DNA from 3 places in the Thauera sp. SDU_THAU2 genome. Region 2 is predicted to be linked to each of the others. Evidence: riboswitches for the same ligand, from Rfam matches in the RefSeq annotation. Region 2 holds a riboswitch; each other region holds the start of a gene.
The links. Region 2 has a riboswitch for cobalamin ahead of cobO (cob(I)yrinic acid a,c-diamide adenosyltransferase). Riboswitches for the same ligand answer to the same signal wherever they lie in the genome.
Positions count from the first base shown of each region.

Region 1: it holds a riboswitch for cobalamin, as region 2 does, so the genes downstream of both, AAFL97_RS23520 (ABC transporter substrate-binding protein) here and cobO (cob(I)yrinic acid a,c-diamide adenosyltransferase) in region 2, are expected to answer to the same signal.
Region 3: it holds a riboswitch for cobalamin, as region 2 does, so the genes downstream of both, AAFL97_RS23390 (TonB-dependent receptor plug domain-containing protein) here and cobO (cob(I)yrinic acid a,c-diamide adenosyltransferase) in region 2, are expected to answer to the same signal.

Region 1 covers NZ_JBBWUN010000003.1:4,667,888-4,680,032, reverse strand. The annotation lists gene cobD (threonine-phosphate decarboxylase CobD) at 1-304, shown strand, start outside; gene AAFL97_RS23555 (cobalamin-binding protein) at 301-1,218, shown strand; gene AAFL97_RS23550 (MBL fold metallo-hydrolase) at 1,448-2,494, shown strand; gene AAFL97_RS23545 (succinate dehydrogenase iron-sulfur subunit) at 2,543-3,238, opposite strand; gene sdhD (succinate dehydrogenase, hydrophobic membrane anchor protein) at 3,273-3,617, opposite strand; gene sdhC (succinate dehydrogenase, cytochrome b556 subunit) at 3,614-4,000, opposite strand; gene AAFL97_RS23530 (M48 family metallopeptidase) at 4,284-5,414, opposite strand; gene AAFL97_RS23525 (DEAD/DEAH box helicase) at 5,989-7,575, shown strand; cobalamin riboswitch at 7,665-7,877, shown strand; gene AAFL97_RS23520 (ABC transporter substrate-binding protein) at 8,062-9,012, shown strand; gene AAFL97_RS23515 (FecCD family ABC transporter permease) at 9,009-10,064, shown strand; gene AAFL97_RS23510 (ABC transporter ATP-binding protein) at 10,061-10,951, shown strand; gene cobW (cobalamin biosynthesis protein CobW) at 10,978-12,069, shown strand; gene cobN (cobaltochelatase subunit CobN) at 12,069-12,145, shown strand, end outside.
Region 2 covers NZ_JBBWUN010000003.1:2,373,041-2,380,296, forward strand. The annotation lists gene AAFL97_RS12525 (MFS transporter) at 1-539, opposite strand, end outside; gene AAFL97_RS12530 (chorismate-binding protein) at 645-2,423, shown strand; gene cobO (cob(I)yrinic acid a,c-diamide adenosyltransferase) at 2,436-3,047, opposite strand; cobalamin riboswitch at 3,198-3,429, opposite strand; gene AAFL97_RS12540 (methyl-accepting chemotaxis protein) at 3,489-5,285, opposite strand; gene lysS (lysine--tRNA ligase) at 5,641-7,140, shown strand.
Region 3 covers NZ_JBBWUN010000003.1:4,635,815-4,647,959, forward strand. The annotation lists gene cobN (cobaltochelatase subunit CobN) at 1-258, shown strand, start outside; gene AAFL97_RS23355 (TonB-dependent receptor plug domain-containing protein) at 255-2,354, shown strand; gene AAFL97_RS23360 (MotA/TolQ/ExbB proton channel family protein) at 2,529-3,065, shown strand; gene AAFL97_RS23365 (DUF2149 domain-containing protein) at 3,062-3,463, shown strand; gene AAFL97_RS23370 (CBS domain-containing protein) at 3,502-4,086, opposite strand; gene AAFL97_RS23375 (FecCD family ABC transporter permease) at 4,300-5,331, opposite strand; gene AAFL97_RS23380 (ABC transporter ATP-binding protein) at 5,328-6,131, opposite strand; gene AAFL97_RS23385 (ABC transporter substrate-binding protein) at 6,134-7,171, opposite strand; gene AAFL97_RS23390 (TonB-dependent receptor plug domain-containing protein) at 7,297-9,252, opposite strand; cobalamin riboswitch at 9,396-9,618, opposite strand; cobalamin riboswitch at 9,749-10,068, shown strand; gene AAFL97_RS23395 (TonB-dependent receptor) at 10,209-12,145, shown strand, end outside.

The DNA.
Region 1 (12,145 bases), 2.3 Mb from region 2:
ACAGGCACGCGCGCGGCTGGTGGCCGACGGCGAACGCCTCGCCGAGCTGCTGCACGCCGCCGGACCGGGTCGGCCCGGCGGCCCCAGCCTGTTCAAATGGCTGCCGACGCCCCGCGCCGCCGAATTGCACGATGCACTCGCCCGGCACGGCGTCCTCGTCCGCCTGTTCGACGGCGCGCCGCCGGGCGGCGCCTTGCCCGCCGTACCGCCTTCCCTGCGCTTCGGCCTGCCGCCCGACGAAGCGGGCTGGCGGCGGCTGGAACACGCACTGCGCGAATGCGCACCGGAGCGCTCCGCACCATGACCCTCGCACGCCTGCTCGCTTTCTTCGCTGCCATCGCCTGCCTGGGCCCAGGCATGGCCCTTGCGGCCCCGGCCGCGGTCGAAACCATCGACGACAGCGGCGCAGCCGTCAGGCTCGAACGCCCGGCGCAGCGCATCGTCAGCCTCGCGCCTCACATCACCGAGCTGCTGTTCGCCGCGGGCGCCGGCCCGCGGGTCGTCGGCGTGGTCGCCTACAGCGATTTCCCGCCCGAAGCGAAGTCGCTGCCGCAGGTGGGCGGCTACACCCAGGTCAACCTGGAAGCCGTGGCCGCGCTGCGGCCCGACCTCGTCGTCGCCTGGCGCAGCGGCAACCGCGACGCCCACCTCGACCGCCTGCGCGCGCTGGGCATCCCGGTCTTCATCAACGAGCCGCGCAGCCTCGACGACGTCGCCCGCAGCCTGGAAAAGCTCGGCCGCCTGGCCGGCACCGATGCCATCGCCGCCGAAGCGGCGCAGGTTTTTCGCACCCGCCACGCCGACCTCGCCAAGCGCTACCGCGACCGGCCGCCGGTGAGCACCTTCTACCAGGTCTGGAACGAGCCGATGGTGACGATCAACGACGAGCACCTGATCGCCGACGCCATCCGCCTGTGCGGCGGGCGCAACGTCTTCGGCAGCCTCGACACGCTGGCACCGAAGGTCGGCATCGAGGCGGTGCTCGCCGCCAACCCGGAAGCGATCGTCGCCAGCGGCATGGGCGAGGCGCGCCCCGACTGGCTGGACCAGTGGAAGCGCTGGCCGGATCTGGCCGCCAATACCAACGGCCACCTGTTCTTCGTTCCGCCCGACCTCCTGCAGCGCCACACGCCGCGCATCCTGGACGGCGCCGCCCGCCTGTGCGAGCAGCTCGAATCGGTGCGGGCCGACCGCGGCGACGCGCCGGCCGCACGCTGACAGTCGGCAGGGCGGGCAGAGCGGAGCGAAACCCGTCACGCCCAGCCACAGGCGAACCCCACCGATCTTGACGCCCCAATCCCGGAATGGTGGCTTTCGCCTTCGGCTCCACCCTGCCGCTTCAGCCGCGACGAGACGCTGATCAGCAAGCCCGAAACACGGACTGGCAGCGAAGAAAATCAGTTTTCGTTAATATTCTGCGTACGACAGCACACGCAGGAGACGCCCGATGCGCACGCCACAACCCGACTCACCCCCGTCCTGTCGCTCGCGCCGGCGCTTCGTGCAAACGGGGCTTGCCGGCGCGGCCGCATTCGGCCTCGCCGGCAACTGGTCGCGGCTGTCGGCCTTCGCCGCCGACATCGACAATTTCGTCCGCGGCCCCGCCGTGCCCGACATCGCGCCCACGCAACTGTCGGAACACGTCTGGATGATCTGGTCGAAGGACGGCTTCCCGACGCCCGAGAACCAGGGAATGATGAGCAACATCACCTTCGTCCTCAGCCGCGAAGGCGTGGTGGTGCTCGACCCGGGCGGTTCGGTGCAGATCGGCGAGATGGCGCTGCGCATGCTCCGCCGCATCACCGACAAGCCGGTGGTGGCGGTCTTCAACTCCCACTACCACGGCGATCACTGGCTGGCGAACCACGCTTTCGAGGACGCCTTCGGCAAGGATCTGCCGATCTATGCCCATCCGGTAACGAAGCGGGAAATCGAAGGCATCCAGGGCAGCGCTTGGCACAGCCTGATGGAGCGCTGGACGAACCAGGCCACCGCCGGCACCCGCATCGTGCCGCCCACGCGCACCGTCGAGCACGGCGCCGAATTCGACTTCGGCGACGTCACGCTGCGCATCCACCACTACGGCACGGCCCACACGCCGGGCGACATCTGCGTCGAAGTCGTGCAGGACGGCCTGACCCATGTCGGCGACATCGCCATGGACCGCCGCATCGCCAACATGGACGACGGCTCCTACGTCGGCACCTTCCGCTTCTACGACGAACTGGAAAGGAACGCGCCCTCGCGCATCTGGGTGCCCGGCCACGGCCACCCCGGCGCCGAGGTGCTGAACTGGAACCGTGCGATGTTCGAGGGCATCTACGAAAACTGCCTGAAAGCGGTCGAAGACGGCCGCGGCGCCGACAGCGCTCGCGAGGCGGTGTTGAAAGACCCCCGCGTCGCCGGCCGCGCCGCCGATACCGCGGGCTTCGAATCGAACATCGGCAAGTACGTCAGCCTGGCCTATCTGGAAGCCGAGCAGAACGCTTTCTGAACCGCATGCGCGCGGGTCTTGCCGACCGCTTCCGGCGGACGCAGGAACTCAGAACGAACGCTGCAGCAGCGCCAGGCGGATGCGCTCGATCGCGTGCGAGGGGCTCAGGCCCTTCGGGCAGACTTCGGTGCAGTTCATGATCGTGCGGCAGCGGTACAGGCGGTAGACGTCGTCGAGGTAATCCAGGCGCTCGGCCGTGGCGGTGTCGCGGCTGTCGGCGATGAAGCGATAGGCCTGCAGCAACCCGGCAGGGCCGACGAACTTGTCGGGGTTCCACCAGTAGGACGGACAGAAGGCGCTGCAGCAGGCGCACAGGATGCATTCGTAGAGGCCGTCGAGGCGGGCGCGCTGTTCGGGCGTCTGCAGCCGCTCGCGCTCGGGCGGCAGGCCGTCGGCCATCAGGTAGGGCCTGATCGAATGGTAGTGGGCGAAAAACTGCGTCATGTCCACGATCAGATCGCGGATCACCGGGAAGCCGGGCAAGGGGCGCAGCACCACCGGCTCGGCCAGCCCGTCCAGTGCGGTCAGGCAGGCGAGGCCGTTGCGGCCGTTGATGTTCATCGCGTCGGAGCCGCATACGCCCTCGCGACAGGAGCGGCGGAAGGCCAGGCTGTCGTCGACCGTGCGCAGGCGCATCAGCAGGTCGAGCAGTTTCTTGTCGCCGGCCTCGGCTTCGATCTCGTAGGCCTGCATGCGTGGCCTGTCGCCGGTTTCCGGGTTGAAGCGGTAGATCGAGAGCTTCATGTCGTCTCCTCCGCGCGGGCCTTGCCGGCAGTGGTCAGGCGAGCGGGGCGAAATGGGTGGCGAGCGTCAGCAGCACGCGCACGAGCACCGCGAACAGGATGAGCGCAAGCAGCGTCAGCACGACCAGGCGCGGGGCGCGGGGGTGGATGTAGTCGAGCACGATGTCGCGCATGCCGACCCAGGCGTGCGCGCACAGCGCAGCGAACAGCAGCATGATCAACGGGCCGCCGTGAAGGCCGGTGGCGAAAGCGTGCCAATGCGCATACTCGAGCGGCGGGCCGGACAGCAGCGCCAGGCCGCCGGCCGCGAGCAGGATCAGCACCAGCAGCGCGCTGATGCGCTGCATCAGCCAGGCGCTCTGGCCGCGGAACAGTCTCATGACAGCCCCCGCCAGGCAGCGAACAGGGCGGCGAGCAGCGCAATCGCCAGCACTGCGCGGGCACTGGCACGTGCCGTACCGAGCGCGCTGCCGACACCGACGTCCATCAGCAGGTGGCGGATGCCGGCGAGCAGGTGGTGCGTTGCTGCCCACGCCAGGATCGTGCCGAGCACGATCCGCCACGGTGCCGGCAGCAAGCTGCGCAGGGCCTCGAACTGCGCCTCGCCACGCAGCGACATGTCCAGCCCGAGTGCCAGCGGCGGCAGGGCGAGGAAAAGCAGGACGCCGGAGACCCGGTGGAGGATCGATGCGATCGCACCGATCGGAAAGCGGATCCGGAAGAGATCCAGGAACACGGAGCGCGAGTCGCCGGGTTTCGCCATGCCCTCCTCCCTCATCCGCTCTGCAGCGGCCGTGCGAAGTCTGCCGGAGCTGCATCTGCGCCGGCTTCTCGTCTGACCATAGACCATGAAACGGGAAAAGGCCTGCTCAGGCGGGCGTCGGAAGCATCGGGGGAGGGGCGCAGTCGAATCGTGCCCGGGCCAAGCCATGGCCGTGCGACCAGAGAGCTTTCATCGGCCGTGTTCTGGGCGGTCCGGCGTCGGGCCGATGAGCGTCGGGCCTGGCATCGCGGCCGCGGCGCTTCCGGCCTGCGAGGCGCTCCTCTCAGCCTTCGAACATCTCGTAGCGCCTGCGCCTGTTCTTGCGCCACGCCCGCCACCAGGCGCGGTCGAAGGACATCGCCAGGCGCGGCAGCACCGGCGCGAGGAAATGCACGGCGGCCGAAGTCCCTTCGCCTGCGGGCACCCGGCAAGGCACGCGCAGCGCGCTCAAACGCTGCTGCAGGGACGGATGGAAGGCGTAGCGCTCGTCCAGGCTCTCCTCGACCGCCACCGCATGGTCGGACACCGTGCGCATGAAGCCCGCCTCCACGCCGAGCGCCATGTCGCGGAACGGCCATAATGCCGGCCGCGCGCGGCTGGCGTTGTAGGCCTCGATCTGCGGCCAGAAATCGTGTTCCAGGAAATGCGACTTGAGGCTGACTTCGACCAGTGCCTCGCCCATCAGGTCATGGCCGACGAGCTCGGCCGCAATGGCATCCGCCTCGAACTCCTCGATGCGCGCCAGGCGCAGCATCTGGACGCAGAAGCCGACCGACTTCTCGTCCAGCCACGGCGCGATGCAGGCAAACCCGGTGCTCGCACGATCCAGGGTCCGCGCCCACCACGCGCGCAATGCCCCGGCGACGCCGGCCCAGCCGCGCCGCTGGGCCGAAAGATGCCCCAGCTCATGAGCCAGTACCGCGGTGAACTGTGCCGGCGACAGGCTGTGCGCAAGCGGCAGGCCGATCATCAGGCAGGTGCTCAGCGGCCCGGCCACGCCCCAGGCAGGCCGCTGGTGGATGTGCGCGTTCATGTCGTCGGTGATGAACACGTGCTGGATCGGCTCGATGCCCAGCCGCGCGGCCATGGTATCGAGCAGCGCAAACAACCCCCCGGCCGTCTCGCGTGTCAGGCAGATGCCCTGCGGCCGGGGCGGTGCGCTGAACAGAACGTCGGCGACCGCGGCGCTGCACAGCGACAACAGCACTGCGCACAGGCTCCACAAGCCGCTGGCGAAGGGATGGCCGCTGACGACCGCATCCCAGCTGCAGGCCAGCGCATGCACCACCCCGCCGACCAGGACGGCGAGCAGCAGCATGCCCCCGGCAAAACCGGCCAGGGCGAGCAAGGTCAGGCGCCGGGCGAGGCGTGCGCGCAATACGAACAGCCTTTTGCCGGAAGCGGGCGATCTCATGAGAAACGGAGTACCTGAGAACATAGAGCACCATTCTGAACCGGGAACTTTAACGCATTCCACACAGGGTTCTCACTGGCACGACCGGGCTTCCGGCACCGTGCCCCACCTTCCACCGCCCGGGCAAACGCGGCGCCCGCTCCATGCCTCTTCCTGCGCACGAGCACTGGCGCTCCTTCATGCCTTTCGATTATGCCTTATGGATTATTACGAATGGATTTTCATCTTGCAACATATTTTTCTTACATAATTTGTTTTTTGCTCTGCAGCAGGACTTTTGCGTGATGTGTTAGGAGCCAGGCAGCGACGGCTGCCGGCTGGACCGCTCGCAAGCCTGGGCATCGATTCGGGCACAGCTGCGATGCTGCCCGAGATATACCCATCTTTTCGCTGCTGTGCACAAAAAGCTCGCATCGAGCCCGCATAGCCTCTATAGTGCCGACTCGCCGTGGCTTGACCGATCGATCGCGGCGATTCCTGCAACGATCCGGCCGGCCCCTGCCGCGGATCTCTCCCGCCAGTCCGGATTGGTGTCGCCACGAATGCGCGACGGACTGGCGCCGGAAACCATCGAATGAATTCCGAAGTCGTCACTTTCGCCAGCCTCGGGCTGGCCGAACCCATCCTGCGCGCCATCGGCGAAGCGGGCTATACCTCGCCGACGCCGATCCAGGCCCAGGCCATTCCGCAAGTACTCGCCGGCGGCGACCTGCTCGCCGCCGCCCAGACCGGCACCGGCAAGACCGCCGGTTTCACGCTGCCGCTGCTGCACATGCTGTCGCAGACCCACGCCCACCCGCACCCGCCCGGCCGCCCGCGCTGCCTGATCCTGACGCCGACGCGCGAACTCGCCGCGCAGGTCGAGGAATCGGTCAAGACCTACGGCAAGCACCTGCCGCTGACTTCGCTGGTGATGTTCGGCGGCGTCAACATCAATCCGCAGATCGGCGCGCTGAAAAAGCGCGTGGACATCCTGGTCGCCACGCCCGGCCGCCTGCTCGACCACGTCGGGCAGAAAACCGTGGACCTGTCCGGCGTCGAGATCCTGGTGCTGGACGAAGCCGACCGCATGCTCGACATGGGCTTCATCCGCGACATCCGCAAGGTACTCGCGCTGCTGCCGAAGAAGCGCCAGAACCTGCTGTTCTCGGCCACGTTCTCGGACGAGATCCGCGAACTGGCCCACGGCCTGCTGCACGATCCGGCCACGGTCGAAGTCGCGCCGCGCAACACCACCGCCGAACGCGTCGACCAGGCGGTCTACATGATCGGCCAGAAGCAGAAGCGCGAACTGCTCGCCCACCTGATCAAGGAAAAGCAGTGGTTCCAGGCGCTGGTGTTCACCCGCACCAAGCATGGCGCCAACAAGCTGGCCGAATACCTCACCAAGCACGGCATCGCCGCCGCCGCGATCCACGGCAACAAGAGCCAGGCGGCGCGCACGCGGGCACTGGCGCAGTTCAAGGACGGCTCGCTGCCGGTGCTGGTGGCGACCGACATCGCCGCACGCGGCCTCGACATCGACCAGTTGCCGCAGGTGGTCAACTTCGAGCTGCCCAACGTGCCGGAAGACTATGTGCACCGCATCGGCCGCACCGGCCGCGCCGGCGCCGCCGGCAACGCCATCTCGCTGGTCGATGACGAAGAGATCAAGCTGCTGACCGCGATCGAGCGCCTGATCAAGCGCCGCATCGACCGTGCCGTGGCCGAGGACTTCGTGCCCAGCGCCGGCGCCGAAGCCGCCCATGACGCCGACCACCAGCGCGAACCCTTGCAGCGCCGTGGCGGCGGCCGTCCCGGCCAGGGCCGCAATGGCGCCCAGTCCGGCGCACCACGCGGCGATCGTGCCAACGCCGGCGGACGCGGCACCGGCCAGGGCAAATCGGGCAGCCGCTCGCAGCCGCGCCGCGGCGAGGCCGACGGCAACCGCGCACCGCGCAGCAGCGAGCCACGCGAGATCAACGGCAACCGCATGCAGCCCTCGCGCCCCGATGTGGACGGCAATCGTGTTTCCCATGCGTCGCGCCGCGGTGAAGCCAACGGCAACCGCGCCGTCGACAACCGCCGCGCGGACGTCGATGGCAATCGAGCCCGCGCCAGCCGTCCCGCCGCGCCGCGCGCAGCCTTGTTCTCCGCCAAGCCCGGCAACGGCAACCGCTGAACCTGAAGCGCCGGGCCGGCACAAGCACGCGTGCCGGCCCGCTCCCACCCGACTCGCGGCTTGCCAAACCCCCGGGCCCTCACTTAAGCTTCGCGCGCATTCGATCCAGGTGCCCTGTCACGCCGTCGCGGACAGGGTGAAACGGGAAGTCCGGTGATACCGCCTCCAGCGGCCATTCCGGCGCAGCCCCCGCTGCTGTAGTCCTGACGGATTCCGCCCCCTGCCACTGGGCCATGCCCGGGAAGGCCGCGGACATCCGGACGAAGGAGAGCCAGAAGACCGGCCTGGTCGATTGAAGGTCACTGCCCCGGGGTGCGGGCGATCGCCGTCTGGCCTGCCGTCCCGGCTTTGGCCTTCCGTTCTCCGTCCCCAGGCCGATCGTCGCCACAGCCGCAGCCATGGACCAGGACAACACGCGCCACGACCTCTCTTTTTCCCACGCCTTCAGGGCCGGCACGGTGCAAGCGCCCGGCGCCGGCAGCTGAGATGGCCGTGCGCCTGCTCGCCGCGCTGCTGGCCCTGCTGCCCGGCACTTTCGCCTTCGCTGCGTCCGGCACGGCGCTGCCGCGCGTGATGTCGACCAACCTGTGCGCCGACATGCTGGTGCTCGGCCTCGCCGACCCGGCGCAGATCGTCTCGGTGTCGCGCAAGAGCCAGGACCCGCGTCGTACCGACATGTACGAACAGGCTCGCCGCCATCCCGTCAACGACGGCAGCGCCGAGGAAGTGCTGGCCCTGCGCCCCGATGTCGTGCTGGCGTCGCGGCGCTGGCAGGCACGCCACCAGGCCGCGCTGTTCGAGCGCCACGGCATCGAGATCGTCACCGTGCCCTACCCCACCGACTGGGACGGCATCTTCGCCAGCACCCGGCAGATCGCCGGCCGGCTCGGCCGCAGCGCCGCCGGCGAGGCGCTGGTGGCGAACGTCCAGGCCCGCATCGCCCACCTGCAGGCGATCACGCATCCGGCCCGCGCGCTCTACCTGCGCCCCAACGGCGGCACTGCCGGCGCCGGCACCTATGTCGACGCGGTGTTCCAGGCCGCCAGCGTGCGCAACCACGCGACCGAATCCGGCCGCCGCGGCTGGGGCCGGGTCGCGCTGGAGGACGTGGTGACCGACCCGCCCGATGTCTTCGTCGTCAGCAGCATGCTCAACGACACCGCGTATGCCCGCTCCGGCTTCGCCCGCCATCCGCTGATGCGGACGCTGCTCGCCGAACGCCCGGTGGTCCGCATGGACGGCAACGACTGGGGCTGCAGCAACTGGCAGCTCATCGAGGCCGCCGAAGACATCGCCGCACAATTGGCCCGCCTGAGCCCGCCGGCCCAGTTGTCCCTGAGCCAGGCGCCCCTCTCCCCAAGCGGCGGAGGGGTCGAGGGGGAAACGACGAACGGCAGGCAGCAAATCACAGCCTCACCGACACAGGTGCCACAATGACGGCCGGCCAAGCCACATCCCGTACACCGCTGCCGCGCACCGGCCAACACGCGCTGCCGCTCAACGGCCTGCTCGCGCTGGCCCTGCTTGCGCTCGCGCTGGTTTCGCTCGGCATCGGCCCGGTGCAACTGGCGCTGACCGACGTCGCCGCCGCGCTGCTGCCGGTCGGCGATGGCGCGTCCGAAGCGCTGGCCCGCCAGCATGCCATCGTCGCCGAGATCCGCCTGCCGCGCGTGCTGCTGGCGATCCTGGTCGGCGCTTCGCTCGGCATGTCGGGCGCGGCGCTGCAGGGCCTGCTGCGCAATCCGCTCGCCGAGCCGGGCCTGCTCGGCATCAGCTCCAGCGCCAGCCTGGGCGCAGTGCTGTGCCTGTACTTCGGCCTCGCCCAGTTGACGCCCTGGCTGCTGCCGGCTGCGGCGATGAGCTGCGCCGGCCTGGCGACGCTGGTGCTGTACCGCATCGCCCGCCGCGGCACCGGCAACCTGACGCTGATCCTGGCCGGCGTGGCGCTGTCCTCGCTGGCCGGCGCGCTGACTTCGCTGGCGATCAACCTCGCCCCCAACCCGACCGACGTCCAGGACATCGTGCTGTGGCTGCTCGGTTCGCTGGCCGATCGCAGCTTCGACGACATCCGCCTGTGCCTGCCTTTCGTGCTCACCGGCCTCGCCCTGCTGGCCGCCTGCGGGCGCGACCTCGACGCGCTGTCGGTGGGCGAGGACGAAGCCGCCAGCATGGGCGTCAATCTCGCCCGCCTGCGCGCGCAGGTGGTCGTCGGCACCGCGCTGTGCGTCGGCGCCAGCGTCGCCGTGACCGGCGCGATCGGCTTCGTCGGCCTGGTGGTGCCGCACATGCTGCGCCGCGCCGTGGGCTACCACCCGGCGCGCCTGCTGGTGTCGAGCGCACTCGGCGGCGCGGTGCTGCTGCTGGCCGCCGACGTCGTGCTGCGCCTGGTCAGCGGCGGCTTCGAACTGATGCTGGGCGTGGTCACGGCATTGATCGGCGCGCCCTTCTTCTTCGTGCTGGTGCTGCGCGAACGGCTGGGGCGGGCATGACGCGGCTGCTCATCGAATCCCTCTTCGTGCGCCGCGGCAGCGCGACCCTGGTCGACGGCGTCTCGACCGAAATCGGCCAGGGCGAACTGTTCGGCCTGATCGGCCCCAACGGCGCCGGCAAGAGCAGCCTGCTGCGGGCGGTGGCGCAGTTGCTGCCGCACCAGGGCGCGATCCGGCTCGACGGCACACCGCTGGCCGCGCTGTCGCCGCGCCAGCGCGCCACCCGGCTGGCCTATCTCGCCCAGGGCGACCATGCCGCCTGGCCGCTGACGGTGCGCGACTTCGTCGCCCTCGGCCGCCTGCCACACCGCCCACGCTGGCGCGCGGCACCGGACGGCGACGAGGCCGTCACCCGGGCGATGGCCCAGATGCGGCTGGAAGCGCTGGCCGAGCGCCGGCTCGATCAATTGTCCGGCGGTGAACGCGCCCGCGCCCGGCTGGCACGCGCCCTGGCCGTCGATGCGCCGCTGCTGCTGGCCGACGAGCCGGTCGCGGCGCTCGACCCCTTCCACCAGCTGAGCGTGATGGAACTGCTGCGCGAGCAGTGCGCGCTCGGCCGCACGGTGATGGTGGTGCTGCACGACTTGACGCTGGCCAGCCGCTTCTGCCACCGCGTGCTGCTGATGGACCACGGCCGCGCCGTGGCCTGCGGCGCCCCGCGCACCGTGCTCACCGCCGCCAACCTGCAGCGCGTGTACCAGGTGCAGGCAATGCTGGGCGAGCACGAACGCCAGCCCTACGTCGTACCCTGGCGCTGCCGGCCCGAAGGCGCGGCACAAGCACCTGAGAACGATGTGGGCGCATCGGCGCCTGCACCCTCCAGCAAAGATTCGCATGCCGGAACGGCTGCTCCGCCCGCAAGCGCGTTCGCATCCCCCAGCCGCTGAATTCCCGACCTTCCAGGAGAAACTCCATGTCCGTCCAGGCCAGAATCCCCGCCACCATCGTCACCGGCTTCCTCGGCAGCGGCAAGACCACGCTGCTGCGCCACATCCTGAACAACGCCGAGGGCCGCCGCATCGCCGTGATCGTCAATGAGTTCGGCGAGCTCGGCATCGACGGCGACATCCTGCGCGGCTGCGGCATCGGCTGCGACGAGGACGGCCAGGAACGTCCGGGCGAACTGTTCGAGCTGGCCAACGGCTGCCTGTGCTGCACCGTGCAGGAAGAGTTCTACCCGGTGATGCGCGAACTGATCGCGCGCCGTGGCGAGATCGACCACATCCTGATCGAGACGTCCGGCCTGGCCCTGCCCAAGCCGCTGGTGCAGGCCTTCAACTGGCCCGAGATCCGCAACGCCTGCACGGTGGATGCGGTCGTCACCGTGGTCGACGTGCCCGCCGCCGCGTCCGGCCAGTTCGCCGCCAATCCGCCGGCGGTCGATGCCCAGCGCCGCGCCGATCCCAACCTGGACCACGAATCGCCGCTGCACGAGCTGTTCGAGGACCAGTTGTCGGCCGCCGATCTGGTCGTGCTGTCCAAGACCGACCTCGCCGACGCCGAGGCCCGCGCCCGCGTCGAAGCCCTGGTGCGCGAGGAGCTGCCGCCCGAGGTGAAGATCGTCGCCGCCGACCAGGGCCGCATCGACCTCGGCATCGTGCTCGGCCTCGGCGCCGCCTCGGAAGAGAACATCCACCTGCGCCAGAGCCACCACGATCACGAGGAAGGCGAGGAGCATGACCACGATCACGACGCCTTCGACTCGGTGGTGATCGATCTGCCGCTGGTCGAGCGCGAGCGCCTGCTCGAGATCCTGCACACGCTCACCGCCGAAAACGCCATCTACCGCGTCAAGGGCTTCGTCGCCCTGCCCGGCAAGCCGATGCGCCTGGTGGTACATGGCGTCGGCCGCCGCTTCGACAGCTACTTCGACCGCCGCTGGCTGGCCGACGAGACGCCGCGCACCCACCTGGTGCTGATCGGCGAAGACCTCGATGCCAACACCCTGCGCGACGCCCTGAACGCGGCCGCCATCGCTGCCGACGCCCCCGCCGGAGCCGCCTGATGCACCTGCTCGCGGCCCAGCCCGGCGGCTTCGTCGACGACGCCTCGGTCATCACGCGCATCGCGCAGGATCCGGC
Region 2 (7,256 bases):
ACGCCGGCACTGACCAGCGCCATCTGCATGAAGCCGATGTCGAACAGCAGGCTGCCGAGCAGCGGCCCCGCCACCGCGCCCACTTCGCCATACACCGCGAACTGGGCGAAGATGTTGCGCCCCTTGCCGTCAGGCTGCGCATCGATGCGCGCCGCCAGCGCCTCCATGCAGGGCGAGAACAGCGCGCCGCCGATGCCGGTGAGGCAGGCGCCGAGCAGCAGCATCGCCGCCGAATCGGCAGCGGCGAAGCACAGATAGCCGGCGATGCGCACCACGCAGCCGCACAGGATCAGCGTGCGGCAGCCGTAACGCTCGGCCAGCGTGCCGCCGATGAAGAACATGCCCTGCTGCGAGAAGGTCCGCACCCCCAGCACCAGGCCCACCATCCAGCCCGCCAGCGCCAGGTTCTGGCTCATGTGCAGGGCCAGGAAGGGCACGATGGCATAGAAGCCGATGTTGAAGACCAGTTGGGTGGAAAGCAGCAGACGGCGCGACGGCAGGTCGCTGTCGGCAACGGTGCCGGGAAGGGCTTGATTCATGTGGAATGCACGGAAGAGCGATTGCGCGGGCTTATAGCACACCCCGAGCACGCCCAGCGTGCAAAATGCAGGCCTGACATCCTGACGAGCCCCAGCACCTTCGCCGTGACCAGCTTCATCGACTTCACCGATCCCCGCGACAGCAGCGCGCCGCGCCTGCGCCATGCCTTCGGCCAACCTCGCGCGATACTGGCCGCGCACAGCCTGGACGAGGTGCGCCCACTGCTCGATGCGGTCGAGACTGCTGCCCGCGCCGGTGCGTGGGCGCTGGGTTATCTGCGCTACGAGGCCGCACCCGCGTTCGACGTGGCGCTGAGCGCGCATGCAGCGGACGGGCCGCTGGCCTGGTTCGCCATCCACGACGTCCCGCTGCCCAGGAACGGCGAACCGGAGGGCCGTGCAGCAGTGGTCGATTGGCACACCCTGCCCGAGCGCACCGCCTTCGATGCCGCCCATGCCCACATCCAGCAGGCGATCGCCGACGGCGTGCTCTACCAGGTCAATCACACGGCACAGTTGCGCGGACGGCTGGCGGGCGACAGCCGTGCCTTGTTCGCCGCGCTACGGCGGGCGCAGCCGGGCGGGTATGCGGCACACATCGACTGCGGCCACAGCGATGAGGATCGCGTGCAGGTGCTGTCCGTCTCGCCCGAGCTGTTCTTCGACTGGCGCGGAGACGAGATCCTCACGCGGCCGATGAAAGGCACGGCCCCGCGCGGTACCACGCCCGACGAAGACGCCGCGCTGGCCGCGCGGCTGCGCGCCAGCCCCAAGGAACGCGCCGAGAACGTCATGATCGTGGATCTGCTGCGCAACGACCTCTCGCGCATCGCCGAGCCGCACAGCGTGCGCGTGCCCGCGCTGTTCCACACCGAGGCCCTGCCCACCGTGTGGCAGATGACTTCCGACGTGGTGGCGCGCACCCGGACCGGCACGCGGCTCGCCGACGTGTTCGCCGCGCTGTTTCCCTGCGGCTCGGTCACCGGTGCGCCCAAGGTTGAGGCAATGCGCATGATCCGCGCCCTCGAAGGCGGGCCGCGAGGCGTCTACTGCGGCGCCGTCGGCGTGGTTCGTCCCCACGTTTCGCCCGACGGCCGGCGCGGCATCGCCGCCACCTTCAACGTGCCGATCCGCAGCATCGAAATGAAAGGCAGCGCTGCCCGCTGCGGCATCGGCAGCGGCATCGTCTGGGGCGCCAGCGCCGGCGACGAATGGGCGGAATGGGCCGCCAAGCGTGCCTTCGTCGAACGCGCCAGCGCACCCTTCGACTTGCTGGAAACCCTGGGCCTGCATGACGGCGAGTTGCGCCATCGCAGCGAGCATGTCGCCCGCATGCGGGCCGCCGCCGCGCACTTCGGCTACCCCTGGGATGAATCGCGCATCGACGCCTGCCTCGACGAGCTCGTACGCACGCGCGGCCAGGACGCCTGGCGCGTGCGCCTGCTGCTGAATGCGCAGGGCGCACTCCGCACCGAAGCCGCCGCTCTCGCACCCACGCCGGAACCGGTACTGCTGGCGCTGGCCGCCCACCCCTTCCTCCAGGCACACAGCGAATTCAGCCGCCACAAGACCACCCGCCGCGCGCACTACGCCGCCTTCGCGCCCGCAGCGGGCTCGGGCGTGTTCGACACCGTGCTCTACAACGAGGCCGGCGAGATCACCGAATCCACTTTCGGCAACCTCGCCATGCTGATCCACGGCCGCTGGGTCACGCCTCCCCTCGCCTGCGGCCTGCTGCCCGGCGTCGGCCGCGCCATCGCGCTGCGTCAAGGCCGCGTGACTGAAGCCGTGGTGCGCGTGCAGGATCTGCCGCGCGTGCAGGGCTGGGCCTTCATCAACAGCCTGCGCGGCTGGCTGGAGGCACGGCTGGCGCCATCCAACTGACGGCTGGCCAGCTCAGAAGTCGATACCCGCCTGCGCCTTCACGCCCGCCTTGAAGGCGTGCTTGCGGTCGGCGATCTCGCTGACCGTGTCGGCCAGCTCGGCCAATTCCGGCTTGGCCGCGCGGCCGGTGACGATGACGGTCTGGCGCGGCGGGCGGGCGCGGATCGCGGCGAGCACCTGCTCGGTGTCGAGGTAGTTGTACTTGAGCATGTAGGTCAGCTCGTCGAGCAGCACCAGGTCGAGCGCGGGGTCGGCCAGCATGCGGCTGGCCTGCGCCCAGGCTTCGTCGGCGGCGCGCTTGTCGGCGTCCCAGTTCTGCGTGTTCCAGGTGAAGCCGGTGGCCATGGCGTGGTACTGGACCGCGCTGTCCAGCCCCTGCTTCTGCAGGAAGATGACTTCGCCGGTGGCGTGCGTGCCCTTGATGAACTGCACCACGCCGGCGCGCTGGCCGTGGCCGAGTGCGCGATACAGGGTGCCGAAGGCCGAAGTGGTCTTGCCCTTGCCGTTGCCGGTGATCAGGATGACGATGCCGCGCTCCTCCTGCGCCCGTTCGATGGCGGCATCGACGACTTCCTTCTTGCGCTGCATGCGCGCGTTGTGGCTCTGCTTCTTGTCCTCTTCCATCGGTCCGGCCTCCATCTCGTCTCTGTCGGAACCGGAGGGGGAAGAATGACGACGGTGAATGCGCAGCAAAGCCGCTCGAAAGCAGCCGGAGCAAGGCGCAGGCAAGGCCCGCGCGACCGATCGGCAGTCCGCCCGCACCCCGGGGCATTCACCTGTCTCGTCGAACGGGTCGGTCTTCTGGCTCGCCTTCATCCGGTTGCCGCCGCCTTCCCGAAGCAGCACGCTCCAGTGGCCGAAATGGCGGCACCGTCCGGCTCACAGCAGCGGGGACTGCGCCGGAATGGCGGAAAAAAATGGGCAGGCACGCCCCCCGCTTCACCGGACTTCCTGTTTCGCTCCGCGCGCGAATGCCCGCGAAAGCTCCCGATCGATGCGGGCCGCACTATACGCCCGCAGCGGTCCCGCGGGCAATGCGCACCCCGCGCAATGCCCGCCGGCAGTTCAGTTGCCGAGCAAGCTCTCGGCCGGCACGCCGATGCGCACGTTGCCCCAGTGGCGGCCAGCGGCCATGATCGGCATGGCGATGTCGCACAGGATCTCGCCGGTGTCACGGCGGTAGGTTTGCAGCAGCAAGGGTTCGGTATTGCGCGCGGCGCGCAGCTCGGACGGGCTTTCGAACTTGCGGCAGGTACGGTTGCCCACCAGATCCTGTTCGTAGTTGCCGGTCAGCGGCCGGGAGAATTTGGCGTTGTGCGCCGGCAGGTAGCTGTCTGCATTGACCGCAACGGCGAATACGCCGCCGCGGATCGAGGCCAGGCTGTCGTCGAGCAAGGCCTGGCAGCGGCGGACGAACTCCTCGCCCCATGCCACACGGTACTTCGGCGGATTGGTGCCGGGAATGGGCTGGTAGCGCCGCTCGAAGATGTCGATGCGGCCGGCGGCCATCTGTTCGAGCTGTCCCTGCACCTCGTCGCGGAAGCGGCGCGTCTGTTCGACGATCTGGTCGAAGGCGCCGCGCCCGGTCTTGAAGCGCGACACCAGTTCCTGCACGCCTTCGGTCGCCTTGGCGAGCTGTTCCGTGCCCCGCTCGCTCTCATCCATCTGTCCGGCGACGGAGTGCGACAAGGCGTTGATGGCACTGACCTTCTCATGCACGCTGACATTGGTGTCCGCCAGCGAACCCATCGCCGTGGCGATCTGCTCGAGCTGCCTTCCGGTCGCCTCGAACTCGCCCACCATGTGGCCGAACTGGGTTGCCGACCGGTCGACGACTTCGCGCGTCTGCAGCACGTCGGCATTGATCACCTCGTTCTCGCTGCGCGTCTCCGACACCAGTTCGAGCATGCCGTTGATGTTGCCGACAATCTCGGCGGTCGCGTTGTTGACCCGCTCGGCCAGCTTGCGCACCTCGTCGGCCACCACGGCGAAGCCGCGCCCGGCCTCGCCCGCCCGCGCGGCCTCGATTGCCGCATTGAGCGCCAGCAGATTGGTCTGGTCGGCAATCTCGCGGATCAGCACGGCAATCTGCTTCACGCTCTCGGAGCGCTGCGACAAGTCGTCCACCGTGCGATTGAATTCGGTCACCTTGTTGCTGACCGAATTGATCTTGCCGGCGATGTCCTGCATCTCGCGCAGCGAACCGCGTGCGATGCGCAGGTTGTCGGCGGTGGACTCGGCAATCTGCCGCGCGCTCTGCGACACCTGCTCGATGGCGGCAGTGGATGCGCTGCTGGCATCGAACACCGCCGTGGTCATCTGCCCCTGCTCCCGCGCGTGCCTGGCCGCGGCCTCGACGCGCAGCTTGACCTGCACCGCCTCGCGCGCGATGCCAACGCTGGTGGTGCGCACTTCGCCGATGATGTGGCGCATCTTTTCGGCAAAGCGGTTGTAGCTGCAGGCCAGCTCGCGGAACTCGTCGTGGGTGATGAGCGGCAGGTCGCGCGAGAAGTCGCCTTCGCCGCGGCCGATCTCCTCGAAGATGCCGATCATGCCGCGGATCGGGCGCACGATCAGGTGGCGCAGGTAGGCGATCTGGCCGAGGATGCAGGCCAGCGCCACGGCGCTGATGACGATCATCACCCATTGCCCGGCCTCGAGCGCACCGAGGATGCGCGCCGCGAACTCCGGCGCGATGCTGCCGTCGGCCAGCGCGCGGCCGATCTCCGAGGTCTGCCAGGCCTGCACGGCCAGATAGCCCAGATTGAAAAAGAACAACAGCAGGAAGCTGCACAGCTTCTTGGTCAGCGTGTTCCAGAAGGTCTTCTCGACAGTCTCGTACAGCTGTCTCAACGTGCTCATTTGGTGTGGTTCCCGAGCTAGAAATTCGTGTTCATCAACTATCTCCGAGCCCCTCTATCGGTTCTGCGCACCTGCACTTGAGAACAGATTTCGATGCAGCGCGCAGTATTTTTTGACGGAATATTCCCCACAATGGGGATAGAAACAAGGACATAAATCTCATTTTTGGCAAATAAACGGCCACCGACCTGCGAGCGCCGCGTCACTGCCTGCCCTCCCGGCCGCCCTCCCGCCGTTCCCATCCGTGCCGGCCGCGGCCTCGCAATTGCCCTGCCTGCGCCGGCCTGCGACAATCACGCCTTTGTCGCCGGCGCCTTGCCGGTGCCCACGCATCCTCATCTCCCGAACCGAAAACATGTCCGACCAGACGAACACCCCGCCGCAGGACGAGAATCACCTGATCGCCGAGCGCCGCGACAAGCTCGCCGCCTGGCGCAGCAGCGGCCGCGCCTTCCCCAACGACTTCTCGCGCGAGAACACCGCCGGCAAGCTCGCCGAGCTGTACGGCGACAAGGAAGCCGAGGCGCTGGAAGCGCTGCCGGTGGAAGTCAGGGTGGCCGGCCGCATCATGCTCAAGCGGGTGATGGGCAAGGCGAGCTTCGTCACCATCCAGGATCTGTCGGGCCGCATCCAGCTCTACGTGCAGCGCGACGGCGTCGGCGAGGACGTCTACGCCCAGTTCAAGACCTGGGACATCGGCGACATCGTCGGCTGCATCGGCACCGTGTTCAAGACCAAGACCGGCGAGCTGTCGGTCAAGGCCGGCGAGATCCGCCTGCTGACCAAGAGCCTGCGCCCGCTGCCGGACAAGTTCCACGGCCTCACCGACGTCGAGCAGAAGTACCGCCAGCGTTACGTCGACCTGATCGTCAGCGAGCAGTCGCGCTTCACCTTCGCCGCGCGCAGCCGCATCGTGCAGTCGATCCGCAACTACATGACCGGCCACGGCTTCCTCGAAGTCGAGACGCCGATGATGCACCCCATTCCCGGCGGCGCCGCGGCCAAGCCCTTCGTCACCCACCACAATGCGCTCGACATGGAGCTGTTCCTGCGCATCGCGCCCGAGCTCTACCTGAAGCGCCTGGTGGTGGGCGGCTTCGAGAAGGTGTTCGAGGTCAACCGCAACTTCCGCAACGAAGGCCTCAGCCCGCGCCACAACCCCGAATTCACGATGATGGAGTTCTACGAGGCGTACGCGAACTACCGCACGCTGATGGACTTCACCGAAGGCCTGATCCGCCAGGCCGCGCGCGAGGCGCTGGGCGCCGAGAGCTTCGTCTACCAGGGCCGCGAACTGGACCTGTCCAAGCCCTTCCACCGCCTGACCATCGTCCAGGCCATCCGCAAGTACCACCCGGAGTTCACCGAGGTACAGCTGGCCGACGCCGAATGGGTCAGGCAGCAGATCGTCGCCTTCGGCGAGAAGGTCAAGCCGGGCGGCCTCGGCAGCCTGCAGCTGCAGCTGTTCGAAGCCTGCGCCGAAAGCCAGCTGTGGGAGCCGACCTTCATCATCGACTACCCGGTCGAAGTCTCGCCGCTGGCCCGCGCCTCGGACAGCGACCCCGAGATCACCGAACGCTTCGAGCTCTTCATCGTCGGCCGCGAAATCGCCAACGGCTTCTCCGAGCTGAACGACCCCGAAGACCAGGCCGCACGCTTCCGTGCCCAGGTCGAGGCCAAGGAAGCCGGCGACGAGGAAGCCATGTACTTCGACGCCGACTACATCCGCGCGCTCGAATACGGCCTGCCGCCGACCGGCGGCTGCGGCATCGGCATCGACCGCCTGGTGATGCTGCTGACCGACTCGCCGTCGATCCGCGACGTCATCCTCTTTCCGCAGATGCGACCGGAGTAAGGGCAGAGGCAATTTTGCCCAAGACTACCCGGGCAGCAGTCCCGAAGTACTCACGAAACCCGCAGAGCCGCAAGCCTTGCGGGTTTTTTGATGTGTTTCCCGCTGGCTCGCCTCTT
Region 3 (12,145 bases), 2.3 Mb from region 2:
GCCAGCAGCATGGTCGGCGACTACGTGCAGACGCTTGCCGCCGGCTTCGGCCTCGAGTCCGCCGGCGAGCCGGCACAGGGCGAAGCCGGCGGTGCCGCCGCGCCGGAGCAGGTCACCGGCCAGGTACTGGAGCAGGTCCAGGCCGAGCAGGGCGCCGCGCCCGCGCCCTGGTTCGAACTGTTGCTCGCCGCGCTGACCCTGCTCGCTTTCCTGGGCGGCATGCTGCGCCAGTGGCGTGTCCGGCCGTTGGCGCCATGAGGCCAGCCGCTGCCATCGCATGCAGGAGCGCCGCCGCTGCGGCGGCTTGCACGCTGGCCCTGGCCGGCTGGGCGGCGGAGCCCGACGCCACGCTGCTGCCCGAAGTCGGCGTCAGCGCCACTTTCGACGCCCTGACCGAACAGCGCCTCGCCCCCGGCGTGAAGCTGGTCATCGATGCGGAGGAAATCCGCAGCCTGGGCGGCCTGTCGGTGGCCGAGGTGCTGCGCAAGCTGCCCGGCCTGGAGCGCGCCGGCCACGGCGCGGACTCCGCCGCTGCCGGCGCCCGCGGCGTGGCGCGCGACGCGGTGCTGATCCTGGTCAATGGCGAACGCCCCACCGCCAGCGGCCGCCATGCGCTGACCCTGGTCGGCCGCCTGCCGGCCGGCGAGCTGGAACGCATCGAACTGCTGCGCGGCAGCTCGGCCGAATTCGGCGCCACGGCGGAAATCGTCGTCAACCTGGTCATGAAGGCGCCGGTGAGCCAGCGCAGCGCCTCGCTGCGCGTGGTCGGCGGCCAGCGCGGCGACGAGCCCAACGCCCAGCTCACCGCCAGCCTCGGCGGCGGGCAGGGCGGCTTCAGCTGGCTGCTGCCGGTCACCGTGAACCGCCATCGCATGCCGGTCGACAGCCGGCAGTGGCGCACGCTGCCGGCCGCGTGGTCCGCCGAAACGTTGTCCGGCCATTACAGCGTCGATGAACTGATCCTGTCGCCGCGGCTGTCGTGGAAAGCCGGCGACACCCGCCTGAGCCTGTGGCCGAGCTATTACCGCAACGATGGCCAGCGCCGGCAGACGGCCGAGCGCGGCGAGGCCGGCGAGCCGCTGGCGGCCGCCCGCCACGACCGCGAGCGCAGCGCCTTCCGCATCGCTCGGCTGCGCGCCGACGGCGAAACCCGCGTCGGTGCGGACGGCAAGCTCAGCACCCGGCTGGCGCTGATGGACGGCGAGCGCGACACCCGCACCCGGCGCGCCGGGCCGCTGTCGCCGGCCTGGTCCGAATCCCTCGACCGCCACGAACGCGAATTCACCGGCTCGCTGCGGCTGGACCAGGCGCTGGCCGAGACCCACCTGCTGTCGCTGGCGCTGGAGGGCGCGGCCTTTTCCCGCCATGACCGCCAGGCGCTGGATACCGCGCGCCACCGCCATGTGGTGCGCGAGCGCAATGCCGCGCTGTGGCTGCAGGACGAATGGACCTTGAGCGAAACCCTCACGCTGACCACCGGCCTGCGCCTGGAAGTCGCCCGCCAGTATGCCGGCAGCGGCTGGCACAGCGAGCGGGCGGTGTCGCCCTCGCTCGCGCTGCGCTGGCAGGCGGCCGAGGCCTGGGTGCTGCGCGCCTCGGCCGGCACCGGCCTGCGCGTGCCCAAGCTGGACGAGATCACGCCGCTGGTGACGCGCAGTACCGAGTACAACACCCCGCTGGAAGCCGACATCGGCGGCAATCCCGATCTTTCGGCCGAACGCGTGCTGCGTGTGGAGCTCGGCGTCGAACGCTATCTCGCCGGCGAGAAGAGCGTGCTCGGCCTGAATCTGTACGCGCGCCGCACGCGCGACTTCATCGAGCGCCATAGCGCGCTGGAGGCCGGACGCTGGGTGGACCGCCCGTACAATGCCGGCGACGCCCGCCACTGGGGCGTGGAACTGAGCGCCAGGCTCGACGCCGCGCTGCTTGCCAGGGCGCTGGACGGCGGCAGCCTGCGCGCTACGCTGACCCTGCCGCACGCACGGGTGGACGATGCTCGCCTGGGCATCCGCCGCATCGCCAACGACACCCCGCGCCATCTTTTCAGCCTGAGCTACGAGCACGCGCCGGCGGGCGTGGCCACCCGCTTCGGCTTCCAGCTCAAGCACAGCGGCCCGGCGCGCACCCGCCTGGGCGACGAGCGCATCGCCCGCATCCGCAGCGGCACCCGGCTGGACGCCCACATCACCCGCCAGATCGCCCGCGGTGTCGATCTGCGCCTGTCGGTGGACAACCTGCTCGGCGCCGACGAGCGCCAGCATCGCCATGCGCGCCATGGCGCGGAAAGCTGGCGCCTGGACGGGCGCGACAGCGGCGAGCGCACTTGGCTGCTGGCGCTGGAAGGCAAATGGTAGGGCGCAGGCTCACTGCCCCCGAGCCTTCGTCACGATCCCACCGCGTGACGAAGAGTGGTTCATCCGGGAGGTCGGGGCGTCGCGTCGTAGTACTTGTGCATCCAATCGGGCAGGCGGTGAGGAAATCCGTTTTCGCCGTCCGCATCCTTTCACTTCCCCCGGAGAAAAAGAAGCATGTCGCAAATCGTCGAATCGGCCATGTACGGCCTTTCCCAGTTGTTCCTGCTGCCGGTGCTGCTGCTGGTCGCCGCCCTGTTCTTCTATGCCTTCTATGCGCTCGGCTGCTTCGCCGTGCAGGCCAGGCAGCGGCAGCGGGGTGAACTGCGCGCCTTCGAACTGCGTGCGGCGCTGAGCGCCCGCCCGGGCCTGCACCTGACCGCGCTCGAAGCGATCGCGGTCAAGCGGCTGGAAATGCTGCGCATCGCCAGCCGGGTCGGCCCGATGCTCGGCCTCGTCGCCACGATGATTCCGATGGGGCCGGCGCTGATGGCGCTGGCCGACGGCCAGTTGCAGGAAGTCAGCCGCAACCTGATGGTCGCCTTCTCGGCGGTGATCCTGGCCCTGATCGCGTCCGCGATCACCTACGGCATCGCCAGCGTGCGGCGGCGCTGGCTGGCCACCGAACTGGCCGAGATCGAGCACGAAAGCCTGCCCGAGACGCGGGAACACGACGATCCCGTGGCGCCGCTGGCTGCGGAGGGCGTGCTGTGAGCACCCGCCCGAACGCTCCCGCGGCGGCGCTGCCGCCGGCCAGGGCGCGCGGCGCCGGCGGCCCTCGCCGCGCCGGCCTGCGCCTGATGGACGACATCGAGGCCGACGATCCCATCCTGTCGGTGGTCAACCTGATCGACGTGTTCCTGGTCATCATCGCCGCGCTGCTGCTCGCCGTTGCCAGCAACCCGATGAATCCCTTCGTCCAGGAAGACGTGACAGTCATCAAGAACCCCGGCCAGCCCAACATGGAGATGATCGTCAAGAAAGGCGAGATCATCGAGCACTACCAGGCCAGCGGCGAGATCGGCACCGGCGAAGGCTCGCGTGCGGGTGTGGCCTATCGGATGAAGGACGGCTCCTTCATCTACGTGCCGGAGACGGATCAAAAGGACTGAGCCAGGTGGGCGGCCTGCCGCAGCAGGCCGCGGTGGTTTCAGCCCGCCAGCGCCGCCTCGATTTCGGCGAAGGTGCGCGGCAGGTCGAAGCCGAGCACCGGCACGCCGAGCAGGCGGCCGATGTGGGTGGCCGAGAACAGGCCGCGCACGCGCGGCTGGCCGGTCGCGGGGTCGGTATCCTCGATCAGGATGTGCTGGCGGCCGAGGTTCTTCAGTGCCTCCAGCACGTCGGCCACGCGGGCATTCAGGATCTCCCCGAGATACAGCGTGTCGATGGTGGCGATCGGTGTCATCAGGTCGCCGACCGTCAGTTCGTCGTGCCTGCAGGAGCGTGCACGGGTGATCTGCAGCGGTTTTTCGCCGAGGATGTCGCGCGCGGTGATGACGCCGGCAAGCCGTTCCTGTCCGTCGAGCACCATCAGCAGGCGTACGCCGCGCGAAATCATGCGGGTATTGGCTTCGCTGATCGAGTCGCCGGCGGTGATGGTGGCCGCGCTGACGCGGGTGAAATCGGTCATTGCCTCGATGGCGGGCGAGTCTGCGCCGATCAGGTAGAAGCCGGGAGCGCACAGCGAGGCGTGCGGGGACAGCTTGTGCGCCTGTACACGAGTCGGCAGAGTCATTGTGTCTTCCTCCAGTGGATGATCGGTGTTGTTTGCGGGCATCGGGGCCACAAACCACTCTAGCATCGTGGATTCTCTTTCGCTCGGGCGTTCGGGCCGTATGCCGCAGTGGTGTGCGCAAGGTGAATCGGGTGCGGAATGGTGTCCGTTCGTGCTCCCTGAGCTGCCATGCTCAGGTGGGGACGTGTCCGGGTTTGGAGAAAGGCTGCACACTCAGCGCCGCTGGCTGTTGAGCATCAGCAGGAAGTAGATCCCGCCGATGCCGGCGGTGACGATGCCGACCGGCAGGTCGGCCGGCGCGACGACGATGCGCGCGAGCCAGTCGGCGGCCATCAGCAGGGCGCCGCCGAGCAGCGCGCAGGCCGGCAGCAGGCGCAGATGCGCACCGCCGGCCAGGTAGCGCGCCAGATGCGGCACCACCAGGCCGACGAAACCGATCGCACCGGCCTGGGAGACCAGCACCGCCGTCATCAGCGTCGCCACCAGCAGCAGCGCGAGCCGGGTGCGGCGAACGTCGATGCCCAGCGTGGTGGCGCTTTCCTCGCCCATCGTCAGGGCATCGAGCCGGCGGCCGTGATAAAGGCAGAACAGGAAGCCGGCGGCGACCACTGCGGCGGGCAGCGCCAGCATCGGCCAGCGTGCGCCGCCCAGGCTGCCGAGCGCCCAGAACAGCGCCGACTGCGCCACCTCGCGACCGCCCCAGTAGATCAGGAAGTTGCTCGCCGCCGAGAGCAGGAAGGCAACCGCGACGCCGGCCAGCACCAGCCTTTCCGGCGCTTCGCCGCGCCGCGGAAAGGCCGAGCCGGCGACCAGTACCAGCGCCAGCGTGGCGCCGCAGAACGCGGCCAGCGCGATGGAGGTGGTGCCGACCGAGGCACCGGCCAGCGTGATCAGGCCGACCACGCCGAGCGTCGCCCCGGCAGACAGGCCGAACAGGTAGGGGTCGGCGAGCTGGTTGCGCGTGCTGGCCTGCAGCACCGCGCCGGCCACGGCCAGCCCTGCGCCGACCAGGAAGGCGAGCAGCATGCGCGGAATGCGCAGCCCCAGCAGGATGCGGGCCGAGGGACTGTCCAGCACGCCGGAGGGGTCGCCGTGCATTGCCGCGTGCAGCAGCTCGTACAACTGTGCCGGCGTGAAACTGAGCGTACCCTTGAGCAAAGTGCCGACGGCGAGCGCCAGCGTGCATGCAGCCAGGAGCGACAATCGCAGCGCATACGGCACGGGACGGGTGGACAAGCGTGTCATGGCGCAGGCTTCGACGGGTAGAACGCCAGCCAGGGGCGCCCGGTGCGCGGATCGTCCAGCACTTCGCTATCGACGCCGAAAACCTCCCTCAGCAGGCCGGGCCGCAATACCTCCACCGGCGTTCCGCAGGCCACCGCAGTGCCCCTGGCGAGCACCAGCACGCGGTCGCAGTAGCGTGCGGCGAGATTGAGATCGTGCAGCGAGACGACTGCGCTCAGTCCCAGCGCCCGCATTTTCTCCAGCGCATCGAGCTGGTGGCGGATGTCCAGATGGTTGGTGGGCTCGTCGAGCAGCAGCAACACGGGATCGCGCACCAGGGCGCGGGCAAACAGCACGCGCTGGCGCTCGCCGCCGGACAGCAGGGCGAAGCGGGTGTCGGCGAGGGCGTCGAGTTCGAAGGCGGCCAGCGCGCGCGCCACGGCGCCGTCGTGGCTGCCGTCCCACCACTGCCAGCGGCCGATTCGCGGCAGCCTGCCGGTGGCGACGATGTCACGCACGCTCAAGGCGAAATCGGCCGGCGTGTCCTGCGGCACGACCGCCACCTCGCGGGCGAAGTCGCGTGCCGTCCATCGCCAGATGTCGATGCCGCGAAGCCGGACCTCGCCGGCGCTCGGCCGCAGATGGCGGTACAGCAGGCGCAGCAAGGTGGTCTTGCCGGCGCCGTTGGGGCCGAGCACGCCCAATACTTCGCCGGGCTGCAATGCGAAGCTGATGCCGCTCACGATGGCCTGCCCCGGTCTGCTGTGCCAGGCGAGGGCGTGGGCCTGAAGCAAAGGCCCGGCAGGGGCGGTGCCGGACATGCTCATTGCGCCGCGGGAGGCAGCTTGGCGGCTGCGGCGTGCAGTTCGCGTGTCAGGCGTTCCAGCACTTCGCCGCTCTTGATGCCGGGCACGGCCGCGGTGAAGCGCAATTCGATGAAGCGGCCGTCGCGCACGGCCGGCAGGGCCGACAGGATGGGGTCGTGCAGCAGGAAGCTGCGCTTGTCGGCGGCGCTCGACCAGTTGGCATCGATCAGCACGATCACGTCCGGCGAGCGCGCCACGACCTGTTCCCAGGATACGTTCCCGCGGCTGAGATCGAGGTCGTCGAAGACGTTGCGGGCGCCGCTGAGCGACAGCATGGCGGTGACGAAACCGCGCCCGCCTTCGACGATGGGGGCGCGCAGATCGCTGTCGAACACCAGCACATTCACCGGTCGCGGCAGCGGTTGACTGCGTGCCGCCGCGAGCTGCGCGGAAAACCTGTCGGCCAGGGTTTGCGCCCGCTGCTCCGCGCCGAGCAGCCGGCCCATCGTCCGCAGGTCGTGCAGCACGTCGCCAAAAACATCGGCAGTGCGCTGCAAGGGATCGCAGGCCTCCTCGACGAGATAGCTGCCGATGCGTTCGGCGCTCAGCACGTCGCGTGTTCCCGGCCCGCGCCCCGGCATGAAGGCGGTGGCGAAGCCGGCGACGAGGAAATCGCTTTCATGGGCGAGCACCGCCTCCAGCGACGGGTAGCGGCGGGCGATGACCGGTACGCCCTGGTACAGGCCGCTGGCTGCTGCCTCGGCGTCGTCGTCGAGCCAGCTGACGCCGATCAGGCGGTCCTTGCCGCCCAGTGCCAGCACCAGGTCGGCGGCATGCTGGTTCAGCGCGATGATGCGTTGCGGTGGATGCGGCAACTGCCATTCCTGCCCGCAGTTGTCGTAGCGCAGCGGCGCCGTATCGTCCGTGCTCGCGCCATGTGCGGGCGTGCCGGAAATCAGTGCCGGCGCAAGCAGCAGTGCTGGCAGGAGCCTTTGTGCCAGGGAGCGGCAAGCGGGCAGGAAGGCAGCTGGCAGGGCGGACGGAATGATGGGCACGGTGCGGTTTCGCGAGTGTTCGGCATGCCGGCAACGTCATATACGGCGGCCGTGGAGTGTGGATGGCCGAGTTGAAGCCTCGGCCAGACCGCCCGCAACGCGGCGGGCGGTCTGGCGCGGGTGAATCAGAAACGGTAGGTGTAGCGCAGTTCGGCGTTCAGCGGCCGGCCGAGTTGCGGCACCAGGCGGCTGCCGTTGGTGATCAGCGCGGTGCCGTAGTCGCGGTCGAACAGGTTCTCCACCAGCAGGCTCAGCTTGTGGCTGCGCGCGGCGTCCAGATAGTAGTACGCGCTGGCATCGACGACGGCATAACGGCCGTATTCGACGGTGGCGTTGTGAGCGATGTCGGCAATGAAGCGCCACGCCACTTCGCCGCCGAAGCGGGCATCGTTGCTGTCGAAGTTGACGCGCGCCCGTGCCATCCAGGCCGGCACGCCGGTCAGGCGGGAGCCGTTCTGCGCTTCGCTGATGGTGCGGACGTAGTCGCCGCCGATGCCCCAGTTGCGGGTCAACTGGAACTGGCCGTCGAACTCGATGCCCTTGACGTCGATTTCGCCCTTGCTGTTGTTGTACTGGCCGCCGACGACGGAAATGAGGTCCTCGACCTTGCGCTTGAAGACTGTGGACGACAGGCGCAGCGGCAGATTGGAGCTGCGCGACACCCAGTCGAAACCCAGCTCGATGTTGCGGCTGCGCTCGGGCTTCAGGCCGGTATTGCCGAGCAGCCCGTCCTCGAACGAGTAAAGCTGGTAGGCGGTGGGCAGCTTGAAGGCGGTGCCGATCTGGCCGCGCAAGGCCCACTGGTCGTCGAGCTGGTAGCGCGAACTGAGGTTCCACACCGTGGCGCTGCCGCCGCCGCTCATTTTCTCGTGGCGCACGCCGACGGCCGGTTGCCATTTCGGTGCGGATTCGAATACCGGACGGAACTGCACGTAGGCGCCATAGGCTTCGGCCTGGTGGTCATGGACTTCGGTGATGTCGTCGCGGGCACGGTAGCGCTGGCTGTCCACACCGAACACGAGTTCGTGCGCGCCGGGCAGCACGGCGGTGGCCTGGGCCTGCACGCCCCAGTCCTTGAAGCCCCAGTAGTCCTTGTCGTTGATCACGCTGATGCCGCCGCCCGGCAGGTTGTAGACGCGGGTGTAGTCGGTGTCCCACTTGTTGAAGTGGCCCTTGACGAAATAGCGGAAGCTGTCGTTCGGCGCATGCTCGAAGGTCGCCGTCAGGATGTGGTGGTCGCGGACGTTGCGCGTGTCACGGTTTTGCGTCGGCCGGGCGAAATCGAGATCGGCGTCGGTGTATTGGTAGAACAGCTCGGCGCGCGCATTGTTGCCGAAGTTCTGCGCCAGCTTGGCGCCGACCGTGGTGACTTCGTAGGCGCGCTTGCGCTTGGTCAGCGTCGCCGTGGTGTCGCTGCGGCGATAGGGCTCGTAGCCGTCGGATTCGTTGTGGCTGGCGAAGGCGAGGAACTCGAATGCGCCGAGGCCGTTCTCGAACACGCGCTCGACGCGGCCTTCGGCATTGATGCCGCCGAAAGTGTCCACGCCGATGCTGGCCTGGCCGGAATATTCGCTGCTCCGGGCGCGGCGGGTGACGATGTTGATGACGCCGGAAATGGCCTGGGTGCCGAAGAACAGGCTCTGCCCGCCCTTCAGCACTTCGATGCGCTCCACCGCGGCGGCCGGCAGCGTATCGATGTAGATGCCGCCGTACAGGCGGTTGTTGAGGCGCACGCCGTCGAGCAGGATCAGGGTGTCGTCGGTGCGGCCGCCGAGCAGCGACACCGCGGTGTAGTCGAAGGGGCCGTTCTTGGGCGCGATGAACAGGCCGGGCACGTACATCTGCAGCACCCGCGCCACGTCCGCGCTGGGGCCAGCGCGCTCGATCTGCTCGCGGGTGACGATTTCGGTCTTGCTGCCGAACTGGGCCAGTTCGGCGGTGGTGGTGGTCTCCACCGAGGGTGCCTCGATCACGACGCTGTTGAGCGTGACGGTGGGCGTCACGGCCCACAGCGGCTGGCACAAGGCCGCGCAGGAGAGCGCCAGCGCGGAGCGGAGGCCTTGAGGAATGGAAGTTTTCATGATGTGTCGCATCGCCTGCAAACGGCAAAAAAGTACGTGCAGACCGTGCGTCCCTGCGGCGACAGCAGACGATTGCGGCATGCGACGGAGAAAGCTTCTGCCGGCACGCGCACAAAAGACGGACAACCCACACCCCGGAGTTGGTACTTCTTCCTGATCCGGCCGGTCTTCTGGCTCGCCTTCGACCGATGCCACCGCCTTCCCGGGCAACTGAACGGCCCAGTGGCATGGATGGCGGCATCTGAAAGGTTTACAGCAGCGGGGGCTGCGCCGGGATGGCGAGGCTGACGAGCCTCGTGTACCGGACTTCCCGTTTCACCCGGCCACGCGGCTGCGCGGACGGACACCGGATCAAGTGGCGGCGAGCATACGCAATCGGATGTAGCGTCGCAAGCTTGTGCCTGCACTGCGAAACCCGGCTTGCCAGGCATCGGCGTCGCTGCCGTAGCGATATACTGCCCGTCGCGTCGATGTGGCTGCGCACCTGTGCGTGGCGCGATCGACGAGAACTACAGGTGCTGGGCATCCACCTTCGAGGGAGGTGCCTGGGTAAACGGGAACAAGGTGCGTGCGGCCGGAGCGATGATGGCTTCGGTGGCACAAGGCCTTGGCTGCCCCCGCAACGGTAAGCACATCGGGATTCACCCCGGCTCCGGCCGTCGAGCGATCGACGCCCGGGCCAGCCACTGATGCGCCACGTGGCTTCCGCCGAGGAAGCGCGCGAACGCATCGGGAAGGCGGTGAGTCCGGTATCCGGCGCTGTGCGCCCGGATACGCTGTGCGAGCCCGGAGACCGGCCTGTTGGCGTCGTGCATCCCGCGTCGGATGCGCGGCTTTTGGCAACAGACCGTCTGCGGGGAAGCAGGTGGTGGCTCCAGGTGGTCCGGATGTCGTGTGCATCGGGTGACGTGGTGTGCCGCTGCGCATGTCCGGACGGTCAGCACTGCGATCTGACCATGAAACTCACCAAATCTTGTGTTTCCCGCCGTAGCCCGGCGAAGCTTCGCCCGCTCCCCTTCGCCCTGCTGGCGGCATTCCTGTCCGCGCCCGCCGTGGCGCAGACCACCTTGGCACCGGTGGAGGTGACGGCCGTGCCCGACGGCAGCCTGGGCCTGAACCGGCCGTCCGCCACCGGCAGCCGCACCGGCCTGTCCGCGCAGGAGCTGCCAGCCAGCCTGGAGCAGATGGATGCCGACACGATGCGCCGGCGCGGCGACTTCGGCGTCGTCGAGGCCGTCACCCGCACGACCGGCCTGACTTCGCAGGGCACCGGCGGCAACGGCGGCCTGTCGTTTTCCGTGCGCGGTTTCGCGGGCGTGAATTCGGTTGGTGTCGCCGAAGACGGCGCGCGCATCGGCACCGCCGCCGGCACGATCAACTATCCCAACACCAGTTGGGGTTACGAGCGCATCGAAGTGCTGCGCGGCCCGGCTTCGATCGTCTCTGGCGCCGGCACGGCGGGCGCCGTCATCAACGCGGTGCGCAAGCAGCCCAGCCGCGAGCGTTCCACCGAACTGCTGCTGGGCCTGGGCCAGTACGACACCTACCGCCTGGGCTTGGGCGCCACCGGCCCCATCGGCGAGATCGCCAGCTATCGCGTCGACGTCTATGGCCACCAGTCGGATGCCAAGCGCGACCATGCGCGTTCGCACGGCGGCAAGCTCATGAGCACGCTGCGACTGCAGCCGTCGAGCGATCTGCGCTTCGAACTTCTGGCCGACTTCAGCGAGCAGAAGCCGGGGGACTACTGGGGCACGCCGGTCTACAACGGCAAGGTGATGAAGCATCTGCGCCACGAGAACTACAACGTCACCGACGGCGTCGTCCGCTACAAGGACACCCGCCTGCGCGCGCGGGCCGAATGGACGGCCAACGAGTGGCTGAGCATCCGCAACGAGGTCTATCACTTCGCTTCCGACCGGCACTGGAAGAACGTCGAGGGCTATCGCTACGACCCGGCGACGGACACGGTGTCGCGCTCCGACTACCTGGAAATCTTCCACGACCTGGAGCAGACGGGCAACCGCCTGGAAGCGACCATCACCGCCGGCCAGCACAAGGCGGTGCTCGGCTGGGAATACTCGCAGGCCGACCTGCGGCTTTCCAACAACGCGCCCTACGGTGGTTCGTCCAGCGTCGATGCGCGCGATCCGATCCATGGTCTGTGGGTGAACCCGGGCGTCACCCAGCCCAAGACCGATACCGACACCACCCAGAATGCCTTCTACTTCGAGGATGCCTGGCGCTTCAGCGACAAGTGGCAGCTGCTGTTCGGCGCGCGCCGCGACCTGAGCGACTACGACCGCCGCGACCGGCTGACCGGCGTGTCCTTCGGCAAGAAGCTGTCCGGCACTTCGTGGCGGCTGGGGCTGACGCACTTCGTCAGCGACGATCTCAGCGTTTATGGCCAGGTCAGCAAGGGCTACGACCCGATCGACAACATGCTGTCGCTGAGCCTGGCCAACAGCGCGTTCAAGCTCGCTTCGGCGAAGCAGGTCGAAGTGGGCCTGAAGCAGCAGTTCGGCCAGGGCCTCGGCGAATGGACGGCGGCGATCTACCGCATCGAGAAGGACGACATCATCACCCGCGACCCGGTGCAGCCGGCGATTTCGGTGCAGGGCGGCAGCCAGCATTCCAAGGGGATCGAGTTGACTGCAGTGCTGCGGCCGACCCGGCAGCTGATGTTCGAAGGCAACTACGCACTGATCGATGCCGAGTTCGACGAACTGGTCGAAGCCGGTGGCGCCGACCGCGCCGGCAACCGGCCTGCCAATGTGGCCCGCAACATCGCCAACCTGTGGGGGCATTACCTGATCGGCGACTGGCAGGCTTCGCTGGGTGCGCGCTATGTCGGCAAGCGCTACGCCAACAACGCCAACTCGCTGACGCTGCC